DNA from 3 places in the Vibrio parahaemolyticus genome. Region 2 is predicted to be linked to each of the others. Evidence: predicted binding sites of a transcription regulator. Region 2 holds the regulator's gene; each other region holds the start of a gene.

What was found. Region 2 encodes PurR, which represses purine synthesis genes. Its sites were predicted from a motif close to TNANGNAAACGTTTNCNTNA; they were not measured.
Positions count from the first base shown of each region.
Region 1: a site for PurR is predicted at 4,306-4,325, ahead of glyA (serine hydroxymethyltransferase). Genes of this name have one in related genera too.
Region 3: a site for PurR is predicted at 1,471-1,490, ahead of pyrD (quinone-dependent dihydroorotate dehydrogenase). Genes of this name have one in related genera too.

Region 1 is NZ_UHIL01000001.1:940,990-948,717, forward strand. Features, by position in the region: gene treC (alpha,alpha-phosphotrehalase) at 1-685, shown strand, start outside; gene DYB02_RS04765 (hypothetical protein) at 790-1,689, opposite strand; gene DYB02_RS04770 (winged helix-turn-helix domain-containing protein) at 1,821-3,341, opposite strand; gene DYB02_RS04775 (YitT family protein) at 3,432-4,034, opposite strand; gene glyA (serine hydroxymethyltransferase) at 4,382-5,632, shown strand; gene lipA (lipoyl synthase) at 5,895-6,860, opposite strand; gene lipB (lipoyl(octanoyl) transferase LipB) at 6,857-7,519, opposite strand; gene ybeD (DUF493 family protein YbeD) at 7,696-7,728, opposite strand, start outside.
Region 2 is NZ_UHIL01000001.1:1,272,767-1,280,494, forward strand. Features, by position in the region: gene DYB02_RS06485 (TVP38/TMEM64 family protein) at 1-285, opposite strand, end outside; gene DYB02_RS06490 (TfoX/Sxy family DNA transformation protein) at 497-1,087, opposite strand; cyclic di-GMP riboswitch class I at 1,204-1,293, opposite strand; gene purR (HTH-type transcriptional repressor PurR) at 1,560-2,564, opposite strand; gene torD (molecular chaperone TorD) at 3,002-3,649, opposite strand; gene torR (two-component system response regulator TorR) at 3,915-4,628, shown strand; gene elyC (envelope biogenesis factor ElyC) at 4,698-5,483, opposite strand; gene cmoM (tRNA uridine 5-oxyacetic acid(34) methyltransferase CmoM) at 5,598-6,389, shown strand; gene mukF (chromosome partition protein MukF) at 6,392-7,728, shown strand, end outside; gene mukE (chromosome partition protein MukE) at 7,710-7,728, shown strand, end outside.
Region 3 is NZ_UHIL01000001.1:1,837,643-1,845,370, reverse strand. Features, by position in the region: gene DYB02_RS09085 (NAD-glutamate dehydrogenase) at 1-1,358, shown strand, start outside; gene pyrD (quinone-dependent dihydroorotate dehydrogenase) at 1,667-2,677, shown strand; gene DYB02_RS09075 (cell division protein ZapC) at 2,846-3,388, shown strand; gene rlmKL (bifunctional 23S rRNA (guanine(2069)-N(7))-methyltransferase RlmK/23S rRNA (guanine(2445)-N(2))-methyltransferase RlmL) at 3,885-6,008, shown strand; gene DYB02_RS09060 (glutaredoxin family protein) at 6,037-6,279, shown strand; gene DYB02_RS09055 (ABC transporter ATP-binding protein) at 6,257-7,728, shown strand, end outside.

The DNA.
Region 1 (7,728 bases), 330 kb from region 2:
CAGCCGCTTAGGTGATGATAAACAATACCGCGTTGAGTCGGCGAAAATGCTGGCGGCATCTGTACATATGATGCAAGGCACGCCGTATGTTTATCAAGGTGAAGAGATTGGTATGACCAACCCTGGTTACACTGAGATCAGCCAGTACCGCGACGTAGAAAGCACCAACATGTACGACATCATGGTCAACCGCGATTACGTATCACACGAAGAGATGATGGCGATTTTGGCGCAGAAGTCGCGTGATAACTCACGTACGCCAATGCAGTGGAATAGCCAAAAGCACGCTGGTTTTACCGAAGGCACACCGTGGCTTGAGGTGGCGCAGAATTACTCTGAAATCAACGCAGAAGCGGCGGTTGCTGATTTGAACTCGGTGTTCTACTTCTACAAACGTTTGATTGAGCTACGTAAACAGGTTCCGGTGATCACCGATGGCCGTTATGAAGATTTACTGCCAGAGCATCAACGCATTTTTGCTTACGCTCGCCAGAACGACAAACAAACGCTGCTGTGTATCAATAACTACTACGCTGAAGAGGTGGAATGCGTTCTGCCAGAACGTTTTGAACTGAGTAAAGCGAAAAACTTGCTATCCAACTATCAAAACTCAGCGAGCGCAGTCGCGTCAAACCATCAAGTGTTACGACCTTACGAAACTCGTATTTTATTGATAGAAGAATAAACTCGGGTGTCATCACCCCTAGGATTGATGTTCGAGATGAAGGCTTTGGTGTGCTCCCCAAAGCCTTCTTTTATTGAGATGCCGTATTTCTAAAAGATGCGAGCTTATTTTGTTTCAATCGCTGTTAGCTGCACGTTCTCTTCGTTGATTTGTACTTGTTGTACTTTTAGTAGTTCGACTTGCTCAATCAGACCTAAGCTCGGGTTAAACCAACGTTCTGCCGAAGTGGCGAACTCCATTGAGTCCATATCATCGCAGTTTAGGTTGTAAGTATTCTCTTCCGTCAGGTACGCCGCTTCAATTGTCTTGCCCGAAATCGAGAACGTTTTACGTACGCCAGTCTCTCGGATTTGCTGTTGCCAAACCACTTGGCAAGATGCTGTCATTGGCAGGTTTTGTACCCACTCATGTTCTTCAAAACTGTCTAACAGGTGGTGTACTGCGTTGCCTGTAAGAGTGGTTTGCAGAGACATGGTTTCTTCACCGATATCAATGTTCGGGCTTTTCTCTTTTACGTCGTTACCGTTCAGGCGGAAAATCGGGCTACTGTGCATTAGCATGGCAATAAACTGATTGCCAATAGAATAAACGTCGGTGATTTCATGAAGTGCGCCATCAGAGCCTGCAAAATAAAGTGTATTGCTCTCTTCTTCGTTGTTGAACTGTTTGTCAGAGTAGTAGAACTGTTGAGCGCCGTAGTTCACCAAGTCATTAACCAGCTGGATGATTGCCTCGCTGTTTGGGATTTGTGCCAATGCTGCCAATATTTGCTCGCTATCCATCGCTTGAAAGCTCAGCTTCATGTCACCTTCAGATTGGCCATCCAAGCTAAACGAGTAGCTAAGTTGTGTGTTTGTCTCGGGAGCGAAAATGGAGTTTTGAATCGCGATGTCGAAACTTTCTTGAGGCCCTTTGTTTGGATTAGTACTGCCAGAAGACGAACCTCCGCCACAGCCGTAAAGAGCCAGAGTTGCTGCTGCGATAAGCGTCATTTTGTTTAGCATGGTTTACATTCCTGATTGATAAGGCCGCTTCATGTTGGGCCGTTGCTTGAATGCGAGCATGCTAAGTTCAGTGAGATAAAAAGGGCAAAAAACAAAAGCTAATAGCGCTTAACGAAAGCTTAATTTTATATTTAGGTCTTTGTTTTATTTGGGTTTATTTCGTTGGCTACGTTGGTGCAATACTCATTGATGAGCGCTTTCCATCGGCTGATAATTTCTTGATCGGTCAAACTGACATGCAACGTTTTCCATGGTTGAAGGCAAGTTTCTTTCGATTCTGATTGAGAAAGACGTTCAAACAATGTCTCGGAGGGTAAAACGCGCAGCAGTGCCACCAGTGATTCCATGTAGTTGAGACGGAACTGTTCAAGTTTGTTTTGCTTATAAGCGATGTGAGACACAAACGTATAAATCAGCGCGTTTTGAATGCGTGAGTCGCCATCTGGAGTGGTCAACAGAACTTTTGCTCGGTCTAGGTTACCTAGTTTGAAATGCAATACGCCCAACCAGAGGCTTAGCTCATCTGGCAAAACATCGAACGAAGACTGCACTTGCGTCAAATACGTTTCCAGCTTTTGAGGCTCTTGCTCGTATAACGCGAGATGCCTTGCGGTTGTGATAGCTGCAAACTCATCAGCTTGTTGGAGAGGTTGGTTAGAAAAGACATTCTCAAACAGCATTTTTTGGTGAACGTCTGACAGTTGCCATGTGCTTGCCGAAGGTGCAGGCAAGTTGAAGTATTGTGCGACATCCGAGTGAATTTGGAAGATGTCCGATTGTAGGTCGGATAAGCGCAGTGTGTATTCATTGCGAAATGCCAGCTTCCCTGTCGCAGGATAAATAAGGTTCATCTGCGCTTTCAAGGTGCCTTGTTCTGCGCCGTCTTTTAACTCTATGTTGAGTTCGTAATCACTGGTCTGCATATTTCGTGCACCAGGGAAATACGGTGTATGACCAATGGGATCCAGAAAGTAACTTGGAGCGTCTTGGTTAGCGATGTCGGTATATGGATATTCGACTTGTTGTTGCAGTAAGACGGCTTTGACCAGTGTGCGATATTTTCGTGCCTGAGAGCCGATTGCATCGACACGGTTGAGCAGCAACTCGACTTTGGGGATAAGTAACTGATGACGTGTTTGTTGTGTTGAAATCTCTTGGCGTTGCCATAGCAAGCTTGCGAGCGTCACGCTACAAACCGCAAGTATGGCACACAAGCTATAAGCAAAAATTAGCTTGAAGTTCTTATTACTCGCAACCTGAGTTGGGAGAACGCGTCGATGGCTTTTCGCTGGCGGTATTAAACGGATATTGGCAGGGTTAAGAAAATAGCCCTTTCGAGGATAAGTGACCAAGAGCTTAGCCGCATCGTACTCGGGTAGGTGTTGCTGTAGCAGCGCACGTAAGGTGCTAATGCGGTTAGTGAGCACATTCTTGGAGATGAATTTGCTCTGCCAAATGGTTTCGATAATGGTGTCGGCAGAGAGCGGATGCCCCACGCTTGTTAGCAGAAGTTCTAATAACTCAATGGTACGAGGTTCGAGATCAATCGCGATAGTGTCTTGATGAAGAGTCTGTTTTTTCGGATTGTAGACCAACTCGCCAATCGCAATACAACTGTGAGTTTGTTTGGCTTGTTGTAGAAAGTCGCGCATACCGTACCGAGTTATTTGGAAATCGCGAAATATTATATAGTTATTGAAGCGCGAAATCTTATAAATCGCGCGTCAATTATCATCAAAAGTTTATGAACCGTAGGTAACGGAATATCGGTGTGGTTTGTGATTCATCGCCAATACGACATTCAGTGCAAAGGCACCCAAAATCGAAAGGCCAATCACCTCTGGAGTGACAAAGAAGAATGAAGCAAACAGGATACATGCATCGATTGCCATCTGGCTTTTGCCAACAGAAATGCCAAACTTGTCCTGAATAAACAAACACAACACGTTAAAGCCACCTAGGCTGGAGCGATGTCGGAACAAAATCAGCATACCTAATCCCATCAATAGGCCACCTGCTACCGCGCAATAAATTTCGTTAACGGATTCGAGTGAGATCAGCAAATAAAGGTGATCGGCAAAGATAGAAACCAAAGCGCCAGAAATAGCGCTATTGATTGCGAAATGACGGCCGAAGCGTTTCCATGCGAGTAAGTAAAAAGGACAGTTTGCCAAAAAGTACAGCACACCAAAGGTAAAAGGTGTAAATTGGCTTATTAGCAATGCCAATCCAGTCGTGCCTCCTGTTAGAAGGTTCGCGGATTGGAGAAAGAAAACGCCCTGAGCTACCAAAAAGGTACCAGTGAGAATTGCTATCCAGTCTTCTTTTCTTGAGTGTTTTTCCATCAAAATTGCAGTCATCGGTGAGAAATAAGGCGTGCATAGTAGTAAAAAGATGATCTTTTCGGTAGCTAGAGGGTAAAATTTGCGGTAAACCTATGTAATTGCTGTTTTACAGGGTGTAAAGCACAAAATTGACAGGCAATAAATCGTGGTTGAACAATTGCAACATCACCATGATAACTATTGCTTGTCATCATGAAAAAACTGCATGAGAAAAATTGTAAATTTCTCTTTATGACCTAGATCAAATTATGTAGAATGCGCGCCATTGATGCGACGAAAACGTTTGCGTTAGGTCGTTAACCAGTTTTTTTGCAACTTTCAGTACTAATCTGAGTCAGGAGATACAGATGCTTAAGCGTGATATGAACATCGCAGATTACGATGCGGAACTGTTCGCAGCTATCCAGGAAGAAACCCTTCGCCAGGAAGAACACATTGAACTTATCGCTTCTGAAAACTACACAAGCCCACGTGTAATGGAAGCGCAAGGTTCTCAGCTAACGAACAAATACGCTGAAGGCTACCCAGGCAAGCGTTACTACGGCGGTTGTGAGTACGTAGATAAAGCAGAACAGCTTGCTATCGATCGTGCATGCAAACTATTCGGTTGTGAGTACGCTAACGTACAACCTCACTCAGGTTCTCAAGCAAACAGCGCAGTTTACATGGCGCTTCTTAACCCAGGCGATACAGTACTAGGTATGAGCCTAGCGCACGGTGGTCACCTGACTCACGGTTCTCCAGTAAACTTCTCTGGTAAGCATTACAACGTTATCCCTTACGGTATCGATGAAGCGGGTCAAATCAATTACGACGAGATGGAACAGCTAGCGCTTGAGCACAAGCCTAAGATGATCATCGGTGGTTTCTCTGCTTACTCGCAAATCGTTGATTGGAAGCGCATGCGTGAAATCGCGGACAAAGTAGATGCTTACCTTTTCGTTGATATGGCACACGTAGCTGGTCTTATCGCAGCAGGCGAATACCCAACACCTGTTCCACACGCTCACGTAGTAACAACAACGACGCACAAAACACTAGCAGGCCCTCGCGGTGGTCTTATCTTGTCTAATGCTGGCGAAGATATGTACAAGAAGCTGAACTCAGCTGTGTTCCCTGGTGGTCAAGGTGGCCCTCTAATGCACGTTATCGCTGGTAAAGCAGTAGCGTTCAAAGAAGCGATGGAGCCAGAGTTCAAAGCTTACCAAGCTCGCGTAGTGAAAAACGCAAAAGCGATGGTTGGTCAGTTCCAAGAGCGTGGCTACAAAATCGTATCTAACGGCACAGAAAACCACTTGTTCCTTGTGGATCTAATCGACAAAGACATCACTGGTAAAGATGCTGATGCGGCACTAGGTGCAGCAAACATCACAGTAAACAAAAACTCAGTACCAAATGACCCACGCAGCCCATTCGTAACATCTGGTATTCGTGTAGGTACACCAGCGATCACTCGTCGTGGTTTTACTGAAGAAGATGCAAAAGATCTAGCAAACTGGATGTGTGACGTCCTAGATAACATCGGCAACGAAGAAGTTATCGAAGCGACTAAACAGAAAGTATTAGAAATCTGTAAGCGTCTACCGGTTTACGCCTAATTGTTCTGCCTGATTCGCTCTATTTTTGCGTCAAAGGTGCTCATTTGCAGTTGTAAACTGCGCGCTTTTTCCCTGAACTAGAAACGAATCAGTTTGAAAATACTAAAGGTCCTCAATTGAGGGCCTTTTTGTTTTTTCTGGCGTCTGGGATTGTTTAATCGTGCCATCGAATAAAAGAGAGTGGTGCAGGGCATCTCTTGGTTGGCAGATACAAAAAAGGTTGGCACTAAGCCAACCTTTTCAGTTTTCGAGTTCAAGATGCTTATTTGATCTCAAGACCTTGTGCCTGCATATCGGCATGGTATGAAGAGCGAACAAATGGACCACATGCTGCGTGCGTGAAGCCTAGCTCTAGTGCGACTTCTTTTAGCTCGTCAAACTCTGATGGTGGAACGTAACGTTCTACAGGCAAGTGGTGACGGCTTGGCGCTAGGTACTGGCCTAGAGTCAGCATCGTTACACCGTGTGCACGCAGATCTTTAAGCACTTCGATGATTTCTTCTTTGGTTTCACCAAGGCCCATCATCAGACCTGATTTGGTCGGTACATCTGGATGCTGTTCTTTGAACTTCTTAAGAAGCTCAAGTGACCACTTGTAGTTCGCACCTGGGCGAGCTTTACGGTAAAGACGCGGCGCAGTTTCTAGGTTGTGGTTGAAGACATCTGGCGGGTTGTCTTTCATCAGGTCAAGCGCTACGTCCATACGACCACGGAAGTCAGGAACCAGTGTTTCGATCTTGATGTCTGGATTTAACGCGCGGATCTCACGGTTACAATCGGCAAAGTGCTGTGCACCACCATCACGTAGGTCGTCACGGTCTACTGAAGTAATAACAACGTACTTCAGTTTCATGTCGGCGATAGTTCTTGCCAGTTTTTGTGGCTCTTCTGCTTCTGGTGGTAACGGACGGCCATGAGCAACGTCACAGAAAGGACAACGACGAGTACAGATTGCACCTAGGATCATGAAGGTTGCTGTACCGTGGTTAAAACATTCCGCTAGGTTAGGGCAAGACGCTTCTTCACATACGGAGTGAAGTTTGTTCTTACGCATCGCAGCTTTGATGTCTTGAATTCGTTGGCTGTCGGCTGGTAGCTTGATCTTCATCCAATCAGGCTTACGTAGCACTTCTTTCTGCTCTGTAGGCATGTTCTTTACGGGAATCAATGCCATTTTATCGGCGTCACGATATTTAACGCCTTTTTCCATCTGGATTGGTTTGCTCATGCTTTATTACCTTGAGAAGGTGCTTCTGTGCTGAATTCTACTCGCTCGTAATCGAGCAAAGTAACGAGTTCTTCTATTAATTGTTTTTCTACGGTTTCTACGTCACTCGGGCCGTTAAATTGGCTCACTTGAACCATTTCCATGCCTGCATAACCACAAGGGTTGATGCGTAGGAACGGCGTTAAGTCCATATTTACATTCAGGGCTAACCCATGGAATGAGCAACCTTTACGAATACGTAGACCGAGAGAGCATATTTTCTTGCCATCGACGTAAACGCCAGGGGCGTCTGGTCTTGCGGCAGAGTCGATATTGTATGCTTTTAATGTGTTGATCACGAGGTTCTCGATGGTTGTAACGAGATCTCGTACGCCTAATTTTTTGCGACGTAGGTTGATCAAGAAGTAAGCCACGAGTTGACCAGGACCATGATAGGTTACCTGACCACCACGGTCACTTTGTACGACAGGAATATCACCAGTGTTAATTAAGTGCTCAGCTTTGCCTGCCTGCCCTTGGGTAAATACTGGGTTATGTTCTACCAACCAGACTTCATCAGGGGTTTCTTCTGTGCGTTGGTCGGTGAACTCATGCATCGCCTTCCATACAGGCTCATAGTCTTGGCGGCCAAGTCGTTTTACAACAAGTTGGTGTTGCATGGGAATTCCTGTCGCTAATATATAAAGTTTTTGGATTATAAACCGGATGACCCAGATGCTCTACCGCTGAGTAACAGATTTTTAACTGAAAGCACAAGGGTATCGAGTTATCTAGTTGATAAATAAAAAGAAAGCAGCCGAAGCTGCTTTCAAAAAAAATTTAATCTATCAAAAAATTATAGAACCATACGAACGATGTCGATTTCGCC
Region 2 (7,728 bases):
ACCGATCGTACTGGCAAAAGAAACCAAAAGTAAGCTAAACCAAAACCCAAACAAAGCTGCGCCTAGCAAAGTAACCACTGCTGCTCCGGGAATAGAAAATGCGGTAATCGCAACATACGCTAAAAAATACACCGTGGCGGCATAGACGATGTTGGCTTCGATGAATGAATTGAGTGCTTCTTGCTGCGCTTTTGCGTTGTCAAGCGTTAGATATTGACCAAAATTAGCGCCTAACAAAAGAATGGTGGCAACAAGTATCAGTCCAAAGATAAGTTTTTTATTCATGTGTGCTCCGTTTCTATATCTAGGCTACCGCTTAAAGTATTCATACTGAATGTTGTTTTAACAATCTCGTTATCGAAACTAAGTCGTGGCGCTGAAGATACGGGGGTTTTGGGATTTACAAAGGAGTAGACACGAGGGGAGCTATAAAAATTTCATAAAAAAACCGCAGTTCACACTGCGGCTTTAGTCGATAGATTAGAGCAGACTTCTGTTACGAAAGGCCATTCATTAATTCTTCACGACGAGACTGGGGAACCACACTCCAGTGTGTGCCGTTAATAGCACCTTCTAAGGCCCAAAGTAGCTCAAGGCTAACTGTGGTGGAGTGCGTGTCTCTGATCGCTTTATAAGCACTTAGTGCGCCTTCTTCTTCAAGTTGAGCAACAGAATCAATACCCGCTTTCTTAAGCATTCTTTCTGTAGCCAATCTCAGATTTGGCAGATCTTTCAAGCGATTAGGCTTAGTGCTCGCTTGTTGTTCTTTCTCAAGTTTGGCGTTTTCTAAGGATTTTTTCGCTACTTCAATTAAGCGATCGCTAGATTCCCATAGTTCGCTGGAAATAGCGTAGTACTTAGTAACGACTGGGAAGCCACGTTTTTTATAAACGTAAGGCTTTAGACCCTGTGTCTCGAAGTCAGATGAAGTTTGTTGGTCTGCTCGTATATGAAGCTGGTTGTTTACCACTAGTGCAAACATCGTTTCATCAGCGAAAAGTCCGAAGCCACCAAACATTGAGCGCGACTTGATAGTACCAAGTGCCTCAAATAGCTTCATAGAGTCTTTGAGTATCGGTTTATCCATGTTTTGTTATCTCGGTGTAATTAATATTACGCCACCAAAAGTCAGGTCCGAGAGAGTAGCAAACGTGCGCAAAGGCAATGTCATTAAAGGGTAAAGACATTGGTTGCACACTTGCCATCGGTAACCCCGCTACCTTCCATATACTACTATGGTTCAGGCCGGAGGCTTTGCGTCCCACCCTTTCGGATGGTTTGCCCTGTGCGTGACCAGATGAGGATACTTCGTATATTGAATTAACATCACACTTTAGATTTTAAAACGTGATCTTGATTCAATAAATAATGCCATTTTGTGCATGGGTACTCATAATTGAGAATTGTATTTAATGTTTGAAAAGAAGCGGGAATTAATAATTCACATGTAAAGAAAACAGTAACTTATGGAAGTTATTGTTTTTAAGAATGAGGCAAAGTGTGCGGGAAGTGTTATTTTTTTAATAAAAAAAAGCGCCCCTAAGGGCGCTTGTGTTCATTTAATTAAGTTTCTTAACGGTGTTGCGGATAACAATCTCTGGTTGCATCTCGAACACACGCTTTTCGTGTTCTTTATCTTTAATGCGTTCAAGTAGGATCTCAAACGCATTTTTACCCACACGACGTTTAGGTTGGTGAATCGTTGTTAGCGGTGGTGAGAAGTACTCTGCAAGTTCAATGTTGTCGTAACCGATAACAGAAACGTCATCTGGAACCTTGATGCCGTTTTGTTGCAGACGGCTCATTAAGCCAAGTGCCATGGTATCGTTAAAACAGAATACTGCAGTAGGGCGTTTTTCCATCGCGGTGATCTTGTCTGCAACCAGTACCGCAGTATCGCATTCAAAGTTACCTTCAAGAATCCAATCTTCATTGATTGGCAGTTTTGCTTCAGCCATGGCACGACGGAAACCAGCGATACGCTCTTGGCAAGCAAGTTTCTCAAAGTGACCACTCAGGCAGGCGATGTCAGTGTGGCCGTTATCGATAAGATATTTAGTTGCTAGGTAGCCACCTTCTTCAGAGTTATCGATGATCTTGTCCGCACGAGAACTCTCTGGGCCCCAATCCATCACAACTTTCGGGATGTCTGAATGACGATCTAACATCTCTTTTAGTTCTTCGGTTAGATCTGAACACATCACCAAAATGCCATCTACACGTTTCTCAGCAAGCATGCGGATGTAGTCGCGCTGTTTCTCGTAGATGCCGCCAGTATTACACAAGATCAATGTGTAACCTTGACGGTAGCAGTAACTTTCTACACCGTCGATCACTTCAGAGAAGAATAGGTTAGTTGACTGTGTTACCAACATACCAATAGTACGAGTTGAGTTGCATTTTAAACTACGAGCAACTGCGCTTGGTGCGTAGTTAAGCTCATCAACCGCTTTCATTACTTTTTCTTGGGTTGCTTCTGCAACAAAACGTGTCTTATTAATAACGTGCGAAACTGTGGTAGTAGAAACGCCGGCTAAGCGAGCAACGTCTTTTATAGTGGCCATAAATGATGTCCTGTATCGAGCTACTTAATACCGTAGTGAATACAACCATACGCTTAGTTTTTTGCGCAAACTAAACACCACAACAACAGTAGTGTCTATTCTAGTAGGCAGCGGTTGTACCGAAATCGGTATAAAAAGATTTGTAGCAACTTGGTTGAAGGTACTCGGCTTCCTATTAAATATGAGGAAGTGGTCATCAACCTATTAATAAAAAACAAAAACCGCTATATTTCAGCGGTTTACATATAAATCATATTTAATCGTTTGCGTTCACATTTTAGCCCTATGTGGGCTGACTGGCAATATTTTCAGCAAGAGTTTTGTGTATTTGAAGTCACATTTTGACTGCTAAATGAACGAACGTCTTTGAGCCAGATTAAAAGCAAGCGAATAAAATAGGGAGCCCGACAGGCAGGCTCCCTAAAAATAGGCGGTGATTATTCACCAAGAAGGTAAGCGCTGTCCAGTTTACAAAATGCAATTAATAGTTGCGCAACGCTTAAGTAGAAGCCAAATTCATCAAATTGCTTACATTTTTCAGCAAATTTTGGCAACCAAGACATGAGTTGATTTTGGATGAAATCGTTTTGTTTAACGAAAGCCTCTTCCATATGTTTTTCTTGCTCTAACTCATTTGAGCGAATGATCATGTTGCCCAAAAAGTCCAATTCAACAGCAAGATGGTCTGCTGGTTCTTTGAGGTTTTCGTCTACCTGAACCCCAAAATCTGCCATCAGTTTTTCCATCTCTTCTGCAGGTTTGTCATTGAGCAAGCCTGATTCACCAATGTACATAGAAGCGTACGGTAGTGACCCATACTTATCTGTTTTTAAGAACAGCTCGCAAAAATCTGCTGCAAGTTCTAGTTGAGCATCATTGCGGTCTTGGAGTCGGTTTAGGGCATCAACTAGGCTATCAACGGCTGGCTTGAGTGATTCGTTCTCACCTAAGCCCGCTAAAAAACTGCGAATTTCAACACTGTGGTAGGTTTCTAGTTCTTTTTCGCTGAGTTCTTTAGCGAATAAGCTCGAAAACCACCAGTAAATTTCAGCACGCTTTTCATTAAAAGCTTTCACTTCTTGCATTTTTGGCTCCTGAAGGATGCTTCGAGTATTGCATCATAAAGTCAATTAGGGATATCCCCTAAGTGTAATCAAATAAGATGAATAGCAGTAACTATAATTATTGTTGATTATGTTGAATTGTGTGCACTTATTAACAGTGATGGGCAAGCTTGTTTTGAATCAATAAAAACGCTAAATCTTGCTTTTTAATGTATCTATGACTAGAAATGTTACTAGTTATGAATAGAATACGTCTTGGATAATAAGAAGACAGAAAGTGGTGTAAATGAGCTATCACGTATTAGTCGTAGAAGATGATGTTGTAACTCGTAGTAAGCTTGCGGGATATTTCCAAAATGAAGGTTACAAAGTTAGCGAAGCAGAAAGTGGCGCGGAGATGCGCGAAGTTCTGCAAGGCGGTGATGTCGACCTTATTATGTTGGATATTAACTTGCCGGGCGAAGACGGCCTAATGCTTACGCGTGAGCTACGCAGTCAATCAGACATCGGCATCATATTGGTAACAGGACGCACGGATAGCATCGACAAAATCGTAGGCCTAGAGATGGGTGCAGACGATTATGTGACAAAGCCTTTTGAACTAAGGGAATTACTAGTTCGAGTTAAAAATCTACTGTGGCGCATTTCTGCGGCACGAAGTGGAGCAAGTAAAGCGGCAAGCGAAACAAACGATGAACACATTGTTCGCTTTGGTGAGTGGACATTCGATATTCAGCGTCGAGCACTTAGCCGTAATGGTGAGCCAGTAAAACTAACCAAAGCAGAATATGAGCTTTTGGTGGCGTTATCGTCTTACCCGAATCAAGTGCTGAGTCGTGAACGTATTTTGAATATGATCAGTCATCGAGTTGATGCTCCAAATGATCGTACGATCGATGTTCTTATCCGACGCATGCGCGCTAAGATGGAGTTTGATCCTAAGAACCCACAAATTTTTGTGACCGTTCACGGTGAAGGCTATATGTTCGCAGGTGATTAATCACCATCAGACAAGCAGTAAAGAAAAAGGAGAGCCAATGCTCTCCTTTTTTGTGTTTATAAATCGGGTTTATTCCGCTTCCACCATCGGCGTTTGCCCTACGGTGTCACGCAGTCTTTGCCAAACGCTACCAAGGTATTCATGCCAAAACAGTTCAGTTTGCTCAAGGTAGCGAGCTTTAGGTGAATACTTGTCCCACGGTTGGCTAACTTCGTCTATCGCTAAGAAATTCGTTGGAGCAGGGATGGGTTTAATTCCAGCTGCGTTAAACTCGTACAGCGCACGGCTCATGTGGCTCGCTGACGTGACTAGCACAATCTCTTTTTGTTGAACAAAAGCGGCGGCTTGTCTTGCTTCTTCCCACGTGTCTTTTGCGTCTTCTAACAAAATAATGTCGGATTTTGCAACACCTAATGCCAAAGCAACGTTTGCCATCATACGAGCATGGCTGATCTCAGAGCCACCATCATAACCAGATAAAATTAGCTTTGCGCCTGGGTACATACGCAAAATACGAATGCCTTCCGTTAATCGCATCAACGCCGCGCGGCTTAATTGCGATGTTGGTGGAATTTCGTCATCGACCACGTGACCATTACCCAGCACCATAACGTAGTCAATGGTACCTGACACAGGTAAAAAGGCCTTATGCTCGCGCTCAAGTGGCATGAGAAGCTTGGTTGAAACAGGTTGGAAGGCAACTAGAAAAAGGCCAACAAAAGAGAACAGAACAACGAAGCAGCCAGTTTTACGTTTTGTGGTAAAACTAATGAGAGCAAGACCTAACAAGCCTATCAGTAGCAATGCCGGAAGCGGCATAAGCAAGGCTGACATTACTTTTTTCAGCTCAAACATACATAAATAGTCCGAAAAAACATCAATTGATAATAAAAATGAGGGTGACCCTCTTTATTCCTGCTTTCCTTGTGCCAGAATAGCGGCACAATCCGATATGATAACTCAGCAGAAGTGACAGAAGACCGCAATTTCGACGATATCGCCCACAAATTTGCAAAAAATATTTACGGCTCCGATAAAGGGGAGATCCGCCAAATCATTGTGTGGGAAGATTTTCTACAGATTCTAAGTGAATTGGATGCGAGCCAGCAACCCCTAGAAGTACTTGATGCAGGTGGTGGTTTAGCACAAATGTCGCAAAAGCTTGCTAAGCTCGGACATCGTGTTGCGTTATGTGATCTATCTTCGGAAATGCTGCAACTAGCCAAACAGGATATTGAAAAAAACGGTTTGCTTGAGCAGTATCGCCTGATTCATTCGCCTGTTCAGTCCATTGCGGAGCACATGGAAGAACAGGTGGATCTCGTTATGTTCCACGCTGTCATGGAGTGGCTCGTTGATCCTAAAACGGCGCTAGAGACAGTATTGGAACAAGTAAAGCCGGGGGGCATCGCATCAGTGATGTTCTATAACCACCATGGTTTAGTCTACAAAAACGTGGTTTGTGGCAACATTCCTCATATTTTAGACGGCATGCCCCACCGAAAAAGATTTAAACTACAGCCGCAAAAAGGCTTGAAACCGGAAGATGTCTATCACTGGATAGAAGAGGCTGGTTTTAGCATTTGTGGCAAATCTGGTATTCGTTCCTTTAGTGATTACATAGGTAATATGCAATACATGGGCGATTACGAGTTTGAAGATGTGTTGGCGCTAGAAAAACAACTATGTCGACAAGAGCCATACCTCTCATTAGGCCGCTATATTCACGTGTGGGCCAAAAAGAACGATAAACAGGAATAACAATGAGTGAGATGACTCTCAATGCTGCAGAGCAACCAATCGATGAGTTGGTTGGCTGGGTTAAGCAGCACGATTTCTCGTTGAACCTGACCACAGAGCGATTGGCATTTTTGATTGCCATCGCCGTACTGAGTAATGAAAGGTTCGACGAAGAACTGGGTGAAGGTGAACTGCACGATGCATTTGCCATCGTCACTCGACTATTTGATGAGACTGGCGAAGCCTCCGCTTTTCGTGCGAACAACGCCATCAACGAGATGGTCAAGCAGCGTCTTATTAGCCGTTTTGTCAGTGAAGTTACTGACGGAGCGAGCATTTACCGCTTGTCGCCTTTAGCGATAGGAATTACCGATTACTACGTGCGTCATCGCGAGTTTTCAAGACTGCGTCTGTCTATCCAGCTATCGATGGTAGCGGATGAAATGGCGAAAGCGATTGAAGCGGCACAAAAAGGTGGCACACCGGGCCACTGGAAGAAAAACGTGTACGGAGTTTTAAAATATTCTGTAGGCGAAATCTTCGATCAAATCGACCTCAACCAACGTGTCATGGATGAGCAGCAGCAATCTGTGAAACAACAAATTGCCGACCTGCTAAACAAAGACTGGCGTGAAGCAATCAACAACTGTGAAGCGTTATTGTCCGAAACCTCTAGCACGCTGCGTGAGCTTCAAGATACGCTGCAAGCCGCGAGTGATGAACTACAAACTCAAATCCTAGACATCCAAGAGATTGTTTACGGTGATCCTGAGCTTGAGTTCATCGAAGAAGCCTTGTTTGGTCTGCAAATGAAGCTAGACCGAATCACAAGCTGGGGCCAGCAAGCGATTGACCTCTGGATTGGCTACGACCGACACGTGCACAAGTTCATCCGTACCGCTATCGATATGGATAAGAACCGTGCATTTAGCTCGCGTCTGCGTCAATCGATAAAAGACTATTTTGATATGCCTTGGTATCTGACTTTTGCAGATGCAGAAAGGCTTTCCGACCTTCGTGATGAAGCTTTGGTACTGCGTGATGACGAGGTAACCGGCCAAGTTCCGATGGAAGTGGAATACGAAGAATTTCAACAAGTCAATGATGAGCTATCAGAACGCATTGGTGACATGCTAAAAGCGCATAAAGAGCAAGGCACGCCAATCGATTTGAGTGTGGTGCTGCGAGATTACCTTGCACAACATCCATACACTCATCACTTTGATTTAGCTCGAATTATCGTTGATCAAGCCGTACGTCTTGGTTATTCGGAATCGGATTATCAAGCGATTCAGCCTGACTGGAAAGCAATCAACGAATTTGGGGCAAAGGTACAAGCGAATGTCATCGACCGATACTA
Region 3 (7,728 bases), 560 kb from region 2:
GCGGTGTAGACTGCTCGGATAACGAAGTAAACATCAAGATCTTCTTGAACGGACTGGTTTCAAATGGCGATCTTACCGTTAAACAACGCAACCAAATTCTTGAATCTATGGAAGAAGAGGTCGGTGAAATCGTTCTGGATGATGCATACCGTCAATCTGAGTCCATTTCAGTGACAGAGCAACAAGGCGTTGGCATCGTTAAAGAACAGATTCGTTTCATCCACACAATGGAGAAAGCAGGGTACTTGGACCGTGCACTTGAGTACATTCCTGATGATGAAACGTTGCTGGAACGCGAAAAACAGGGTCTAGGTCTTACTCGTCCAGAGCTATCGGTGCTTGTCGCTTACGGCAAAATGGTTCTGAAACAGCAGCTCGTGACGGATGACATTGCAAATGATGAATTCCATGCAAAACAACTGGTTGAGTACTTCCCAAGTGAGTTACGCCGTAACTATAAAGATCAAATGGTTAACCATCCGTTACGTGCAGAAATTATCGCGACTGCGCTAGCAAACCAAATGGTTAACGAAATGGGCTGTAACTTCGTCACTCGTCTTCAAGAAGAAACGGGCGCAAGTGTTGTTGATATTGCAAACGCTTACAGTGCAGCTCGTGAAATATTTGATCTTGCTGAAATTCTTAAGCAAACTCGCGCGTTAGACAACGTTGCAACGGCAGATGCGCAGTACGAGATCATGTTCTACGTACGCCGCGCACTACGTCGTATTGCTCGTTGGTTACTGCGTAATCGCAGCGGTAAATCTACCGTTGGTGAGTTGATTGCAATCTACAAACAAGATGTGAATGTCATTACTGAAACTCTTGATAGCATGCTGGTTGAATCTGAAGTGGAAGAGCACAATGAGTTGGCTCAAAAATGGATGGAGCGTGGGGTAGAAGAAAAACTCGCCCATCAAGTAGCACGTCTATCGAGCCTTCAATCGGCACTGGATATTTCATCGGTTGCAAGTGAAACCGGCAAAACGGTTGAACAAGCATCGAAGCTATACTTCAACCTTGGCGATCGCTTGTCGTTGCACTGGTTCTTGAAACAAATCAATAGCCAAGCTGTCGACAACAACTGGCAAGCTCTAGCTCGCGCAGCATTCCGTGAAGACCTAGATTGGCAACAACGTCAGTTGACAGCGCAAGTTCTCAACTGTGCGTGTGCAAACGAAGATCTTGATGTAATGCAAGCGCTTGAAGAGTGGATGGAAGCAAACGAACAATCACTTCATCGTTGGGAAAGCATCCTTAATGAGTTCAAAGTCGGTTCTGTACATGAATTTGCCAAATTCTCGGTAGCTCTTCGTGAACTGGTACTGCTTAATTTGAATTGCTCTTCAAACGAGTAGGTGAGTTAACTTATTAGAAAAAGCCTCGTAAATGCGAGGCTTTTTTGTATCCGCAAACACCAAATTCCGGTCATTAACGTGACATTGTAACTAAATTTTAAAACTTAACTTCTGCTGAAATCGATTGCTTTTCCATTAGAAACTGAATATTTCAATGCAGCAAAAAAACGCTAATTCTTTGTTTTTATGAAAAAACTTCTAAATCAAGATGCAATTTTACTTAATTCGTTCATTTTCATTGAATTACAATAAAAAACAGTAAATAATATTGACCCGTTTACACGGGGCTTTTTTCTTTCGGAGGCACAATGCTTTACCGTCTAGCCAGAACTGGCTTTTTCCAACTTGATGCCGAAAAGGCACATGATCTTGCAATCAAGAACTTCCAACGCTTTAACGGCACACCACTCGATCTTTTCTATCGTCAACAATTACCTAACCGTCCAGTAGAATGCATGGGGTTAACATTCCGTAACCCAGTGGGTCTTGCTGCTGGTTTAGATAAAAACGGGGAATGTATTGAAGCATTCGATGCGATGGGATTTGGCTTTGTTGAAGTTGGCACAGTGACTCCTCGTCCTCAACCAGGTAATGACAAACCGCGTTTGTTCCGTTTGGTTGAAGCAGAAGGCATCATCAATCGAATGGGCTTTAACAACTTAGGTGTGGATCATCTGGTTGAGAATGTGAAAAAAGCAAAGTTCAACTGTGTTCTTGGTATCAACATTGGTAAAAACAAAGATACACCAATCGAGAACGGGGCAGAGGACTACTTGATTTGTATGGAGAAAGTGTACGAATACGCTGGTTACATCGCTGTAAACATTTCTTCTCCAAACACTCCGGGGCTTCGCTCTCTACAATACGGTGAAGCACTCGACGAGTTACTATCAGAGCTTAAAGCGAAACAATCAGAGCTTGCAGAAAAACACGGCAAGTACGTTCCACTAGCACTTAAGATTGCCCCTGATTTGAACGATGATGAAATCACTCAGATTTGTGAATCACTACTGAAAAACAATATCGATGGTGTTATTGCAACAAACACTACACTGGATCGAACAGTAGTTGAAGGTATGAAACACGCAAATGAAGCAGGTGGTTTAAGCGGTCGTCCGGTGCAATCTCGTTCAACAGAAGTTGTTCGCAAATTGCACGAAGCATTGGGTGACAAACTTCCTATCATTGGTGTTGGCGGCATTGACTCTTATGTTGCTGCAAAAGAGAAAATGATGGCAGGCGCTCAACTCGTACAAGTTTATACTGGCTTTATCTACCATGGTCCTGGCCTAGTACGCGATATTGTTAAAAATCTGTAGCACTCATCAAATAAATCGCTGAGAATTCAACGCTTATTTCAGAAAAAAGAGGAACTCGTTTCCTCTTTTTTTTTGTCCGTTCGTTTGTAAAATTTAGAAAATCATGAGTAGGTAATTAAGCGTCTTACCTCTTTACCATTGATTCACTAGTCAAGAGAGAACGGAATAATGCTTAAACCCAGCGACAAATGGAATTGGTATTTTGACGAGCACAAAGCTTGCTTAATGCTGGATCTGGGGGAGGAAATGATTTTCCAAACCAATCTATCCCGTAAGCTGTTGGTCAACTGTGCCTTCTCAAAAAACGAATTTACAGTCGACGATGCGAGTGCGTTTCAAACGTTTAATGAACGCATTCGTTGTCTCGATATCAATGAGTACCGTCAGGCCGAGCTAACACTTTACTGTGTAGCTGCGAAACGCTTCCATAAACCAGTCCAGCCTAAGAGTTGGTTCTTCGATGCTCAATCAACAGGGCACGAACCAGAAGAAGGGGACATGGTGTTTTTATCTAACCGCTATTCTGAAGGTGTTTTCATCGTTTTAGAACCTGGCGAAGCTTCAAGCTTATGCGCGTATGTCGGTCAAGAAGAGTTCATTCTTGATGGCCATAAAACGCTGCAGTTTGGACAACCAATAAAAGTTATGCACGACAGAATGGTTTGTGCGAATCATTTATTTGTCATGGCTCCAATGGCTATGGTGGGTTAAACCTCTTTAAGTTTTCTTTATTTCGTTCCTTTGTTTGCCTTAATCGACCGCCTCAGGTCGATTTTTTTTATCCTTCTCCTTTCAAATACCTTTATTAATCGGCTGAAATCACTGCGTTGTTAAGCACATAACTATGAAGCTGGTCACTTTTATTCCACTTTTTTAATCTTAGCGATCACTAATATTAGGCAACTTATCGCCTAACATTCCCCCATTTCTTCCCCAATACATGCAATTGGTAAGTAAATTACAACATAATTTTACTATTGGTATATACCAAATTTAAGATAAATAAGTATTCACTTCTTCTTTAAGGTAAGGTTTTTGGTTAGCTAAAAGAATGGGAAAAGAAATGCTCAGCTCGAAATGTAGGAAGTTTCAGATCAAGTGATTGGTGATTGTTTGCTCTGGTGAAACTAAAAACGCCTTTAAAAACGAGGCATTGATCGTAAAGTCAGGTATAATTAAGGCCATTTTTTATTAACGAAAGAACACTATGAATCAATATCTCGCGGTAACTTCAAACGGCATGGAAAACCTGCTTGTTGAAGAACTGACTAAACTAGGCATTGAAAACGCGAAACCAGTACAGGCGGGCGTAAAATTTAAAGCCACGAATGAGCAAATCTATCGTTGTTGTTTGTGGAGCCGCTTGGCATCACGATTTGTACGTGTTTTATCTGAATTCACTTGTAACGACGACATGGATCTATACCTATCTACTTCGTCAATTAACTGGGTGAATCAATTCCACAGTTCTAAGCGTTTCGTTGTGGACTTTAACGGTACCAACCGCGAGATCCGCAACAGTCAGTACGGCGCGATGAAAGTAAAAGATGGCATCGTTGATTGCTTTGAGAAGAAAGGCTTACCTCGACCAAACATCAGTAAAGAACGTCCTGATATTCGCGTTCATGTTCGCCTTCACAAAGATAAAGCTATCTTAGGTGTTGATATGGTAGGCAGTGGCCTTCATCAACGTGGCTACCGTCCGGAATCTGGCCGTGCACCACTTCGTGAAACATTAGCAGCGGCGATCATTATGCGTTGTGGTTGGGACGGTCATCAGCCACTTCTCGATCCAATGTGTGGTTCTGGTACGTTACTGATTGAAGCGGCAATGATGGCTGCAAATATGGCTCCTGGTGTAAAACGAAAGCAATGGTGCTTTGAATCACTTGAAGACTTTGAGCCAGATACATGGGCTGAAATCAAATCAGAAGCAAACGTTCAGGCTAGACGCGGCGTCAAGAAAGTTGACGCTAAGTTTTTTGGCTTCGATAACGACCCGAAAGTTCTGAAAGTTGCACAAGAGAACGCTCGCAGAGCAGGGGTTGAGGAACTGATTGAGTTTGCTCAAGGCGATGCGGCAACTATTACGCGACCTGCAGGTTTTGAAAATGGTGTGATTGTATCTAACCCACCTTACGGCGAACGTTTGGGTACAGAGCCAGGTCTGATTGCGCTTTACACCGCGTTTGGTGGCCAATTGAAAGCAGAATTTGGTGGCTGCAAAGCGTCTATTTTCTCTAGTTCAGATGAGTTGCTGAGCTGTCTTCGCATGCGTGCAGATAAGCAATTCAAATTAAACAATGGTGCGTTACCGTGTCACCAAAAAAACTACAGCATCGCAGAACGTAGTGCCGATGAAGTAAAAGGTGCAGATACCAATACTCAAATCGCTCCTGATTTTTCAAACCGTTTGAAGAAAAACATTGGCAAAATTGGCAAATGGGCTCGTAAAGAGAAATTAGATTGCTACCGCATCTATGACGCAGACCTTCCTGAATATAACGTAGCGATTGACGTATATGGCGATCAAATCGTGATTCAAGAATACGCAGCACCTAAAAATATCCCTGAAGAGAAAGCGAAACGCCGTTTGACGGATATCATTCGCGCAACGATTCAAGTGACAGGCGTAGAAGCGAACAAAGTTGTCCTTAAAGTTCGTGAAAAGCAGAAAGGTCGCAGCCAATATCAAAAGTTGGGTCAGGTATCTGAAACGTTAGAGGTGAACGAGTACGGCGTGAAGCTGATCGTGAATTTGCACGACTATCTTGATACGGGACTATTCCTAGATCATAAGATCACACGTCGTCGCTTAGGCGAAATGGCTCAAGGCAAAGATTTCTTGAACCTATTTGCTTACACAGGTAGTGCAACAGTACACGCGGCAGTTGGCGGAGCTCGTTCAACAACGACAGTAGACATGTCAAACACTTACCTGAACTGGGCAAAAGACAATATGCAGTTGAATGGTTGTATTGGACGCCAACATCGCTTTGAGCAAGCTGATTGTCTGCAGTGGCTTGAAAATGCAAAAGGCGAATACGACCTTATCTTTATTGATCCACCGACGTTTTCAAACTCAAAACGTATGGAAACGTCATTCGACGTGCAACGTGACCATATCAAGCTAATGACGAACTTGAAACGTTTGTTACGAGCAGGCGGTACGATTGTGTTCTCGAACAATAAACGTCACTTTAAGATGGATGAAGAAGGGTTGGCTGAGCTAGGACTAAAAGCTCAGAATATTTCATCGCAAACTTTGCCTTTGGATTTTTCTCGAAACAAACACATCCATAACTGCTGGTTAGTGACACACGCAGAGTAAAGAAACGATTGAGTATAAGGACGTATAAGTGCTGACATTGTATAGCACAGAGGGGTGCCATCTTTGTGAGATGGCATTTGCTCTAGTAAGCCAGGTCGGCCTGGCGGAACAAACAGATATTATCGATATCGCATTCGATGATGATCTGTTTTCTCGTTACGGCGTAACGATTCCCGTATTAAAATATCAAGATTCTGAGTTGAACTGGCCGTTCGATTTAGATGAACTCAAAAATTGGTTGGAAAATAATGGCATTACTTACCATTCATAACGCGCAACTTGCTTTCGGTGATCATCCGCTATTAGACCGCGCAGAGTTTGCTTTGCAGGAAAATGAGCGTGTTTGTTTAGTAGGGAGAAACGGTGCCGGTAAGTCAACGTTGATGAAAGTACTTGCTGGCGACATCTTACTGGACGACGGCAAAATTCAAATAACACAAGACGTTGTTGTTTCTCGTTTGGAGCAAGATCCACCGCGTAACCAAGAAGGTACTGTTTATGAGTATGTCTCTGGTGGCTTAGCGGAAATTGGCGAACAGCTTAAGATCTACCATGATCTTCTTGATCTTGTTGCGCAAGACCCAAGCGAAAAGAACATCAACCGCTTAGCAAAAATTCAAGAACAATTGGATCATTCAAATGCGTGGCGTTTTGATGACCGAGTTAAAAACGTACTTAGTGCCCTAAAGTTAAGTCCAGACACCTTACTTCGTGACTTATCTGGCGGCTGGCAACGCAAGGCGGCATTAGCTCGCGCTCTAGTTTGTGACCCTGATGTATTACTACTTGACGAACCAACCAACCATTTGGACGTCACAACCATCGAATGGCTAGAGAACTTCCTGAAAGATTTCAAAGGTTCAATTATCTTCATTTCCCACGACCGCGCATTCATCAAATCTATGGCGACACGTATTGTCGACTTAGACCGCGGGCAACTTTCCTCTTTCCCTGGTGATTACGACAATTACTTGCTTGAGAAAGAAGAGATGCTTCGTGTTGAAGAGATGCAAAACGCTGAGTTCGACAAGAAACTGGCTCAAGAAGAAGTGTGGATTCGACAAGGTATTAAAGCGCGTCGTACTCGTAATGAAGGACGAGTACGCGCACTTAAGAAACTTCGTGAAGAGCGTCGCGACCGCAGAGAAGTGCAGGGTAAAGTTAATCTCAATATCGATGATGCGTCACGCTCAGGCAAAATCGTCTTTGAAGCAGAGAATGTGTCTTTTGCTTACGACGGTAAGCAAATTGTTGATAACTTCAGCTTCAACATCATGCGCGGCGATCGTATTGCCCTTATTGGTCCAAATGGTTGTGGTAAAAGTACCGTACTGAAGTTATTGCTTGGGCAACTAGAAGCTCAATCGGGTCGCTTACATTGTGGTACCAAGCTTGAAGTCGCTTACTTCGATCAATACCGTGAGATCCTCGATCCTGAGAAAACTGTTATCGACAACTTAGCGGACGGTAAGCAGGAAGTAATGGTAGGTGGTCGTCAGCGTCACGCTTTAAGCTATCTTCAAGATTTTCTGTTTGCACCAAAGCGCGCTCGCACGCCAGTTAAAGCCTTATCTGGCGGAGAAAAAAACCGATTGTTGCTCGCTCGTATCTTACTGAAACCTAATAACTTACTTATTCTTGATGAGCCAACCAACGATTTGGATATAGAAACGTTGGAACTTTTAGAAGAAATGCTTGCCAATTATCAGGGTACGTTGCT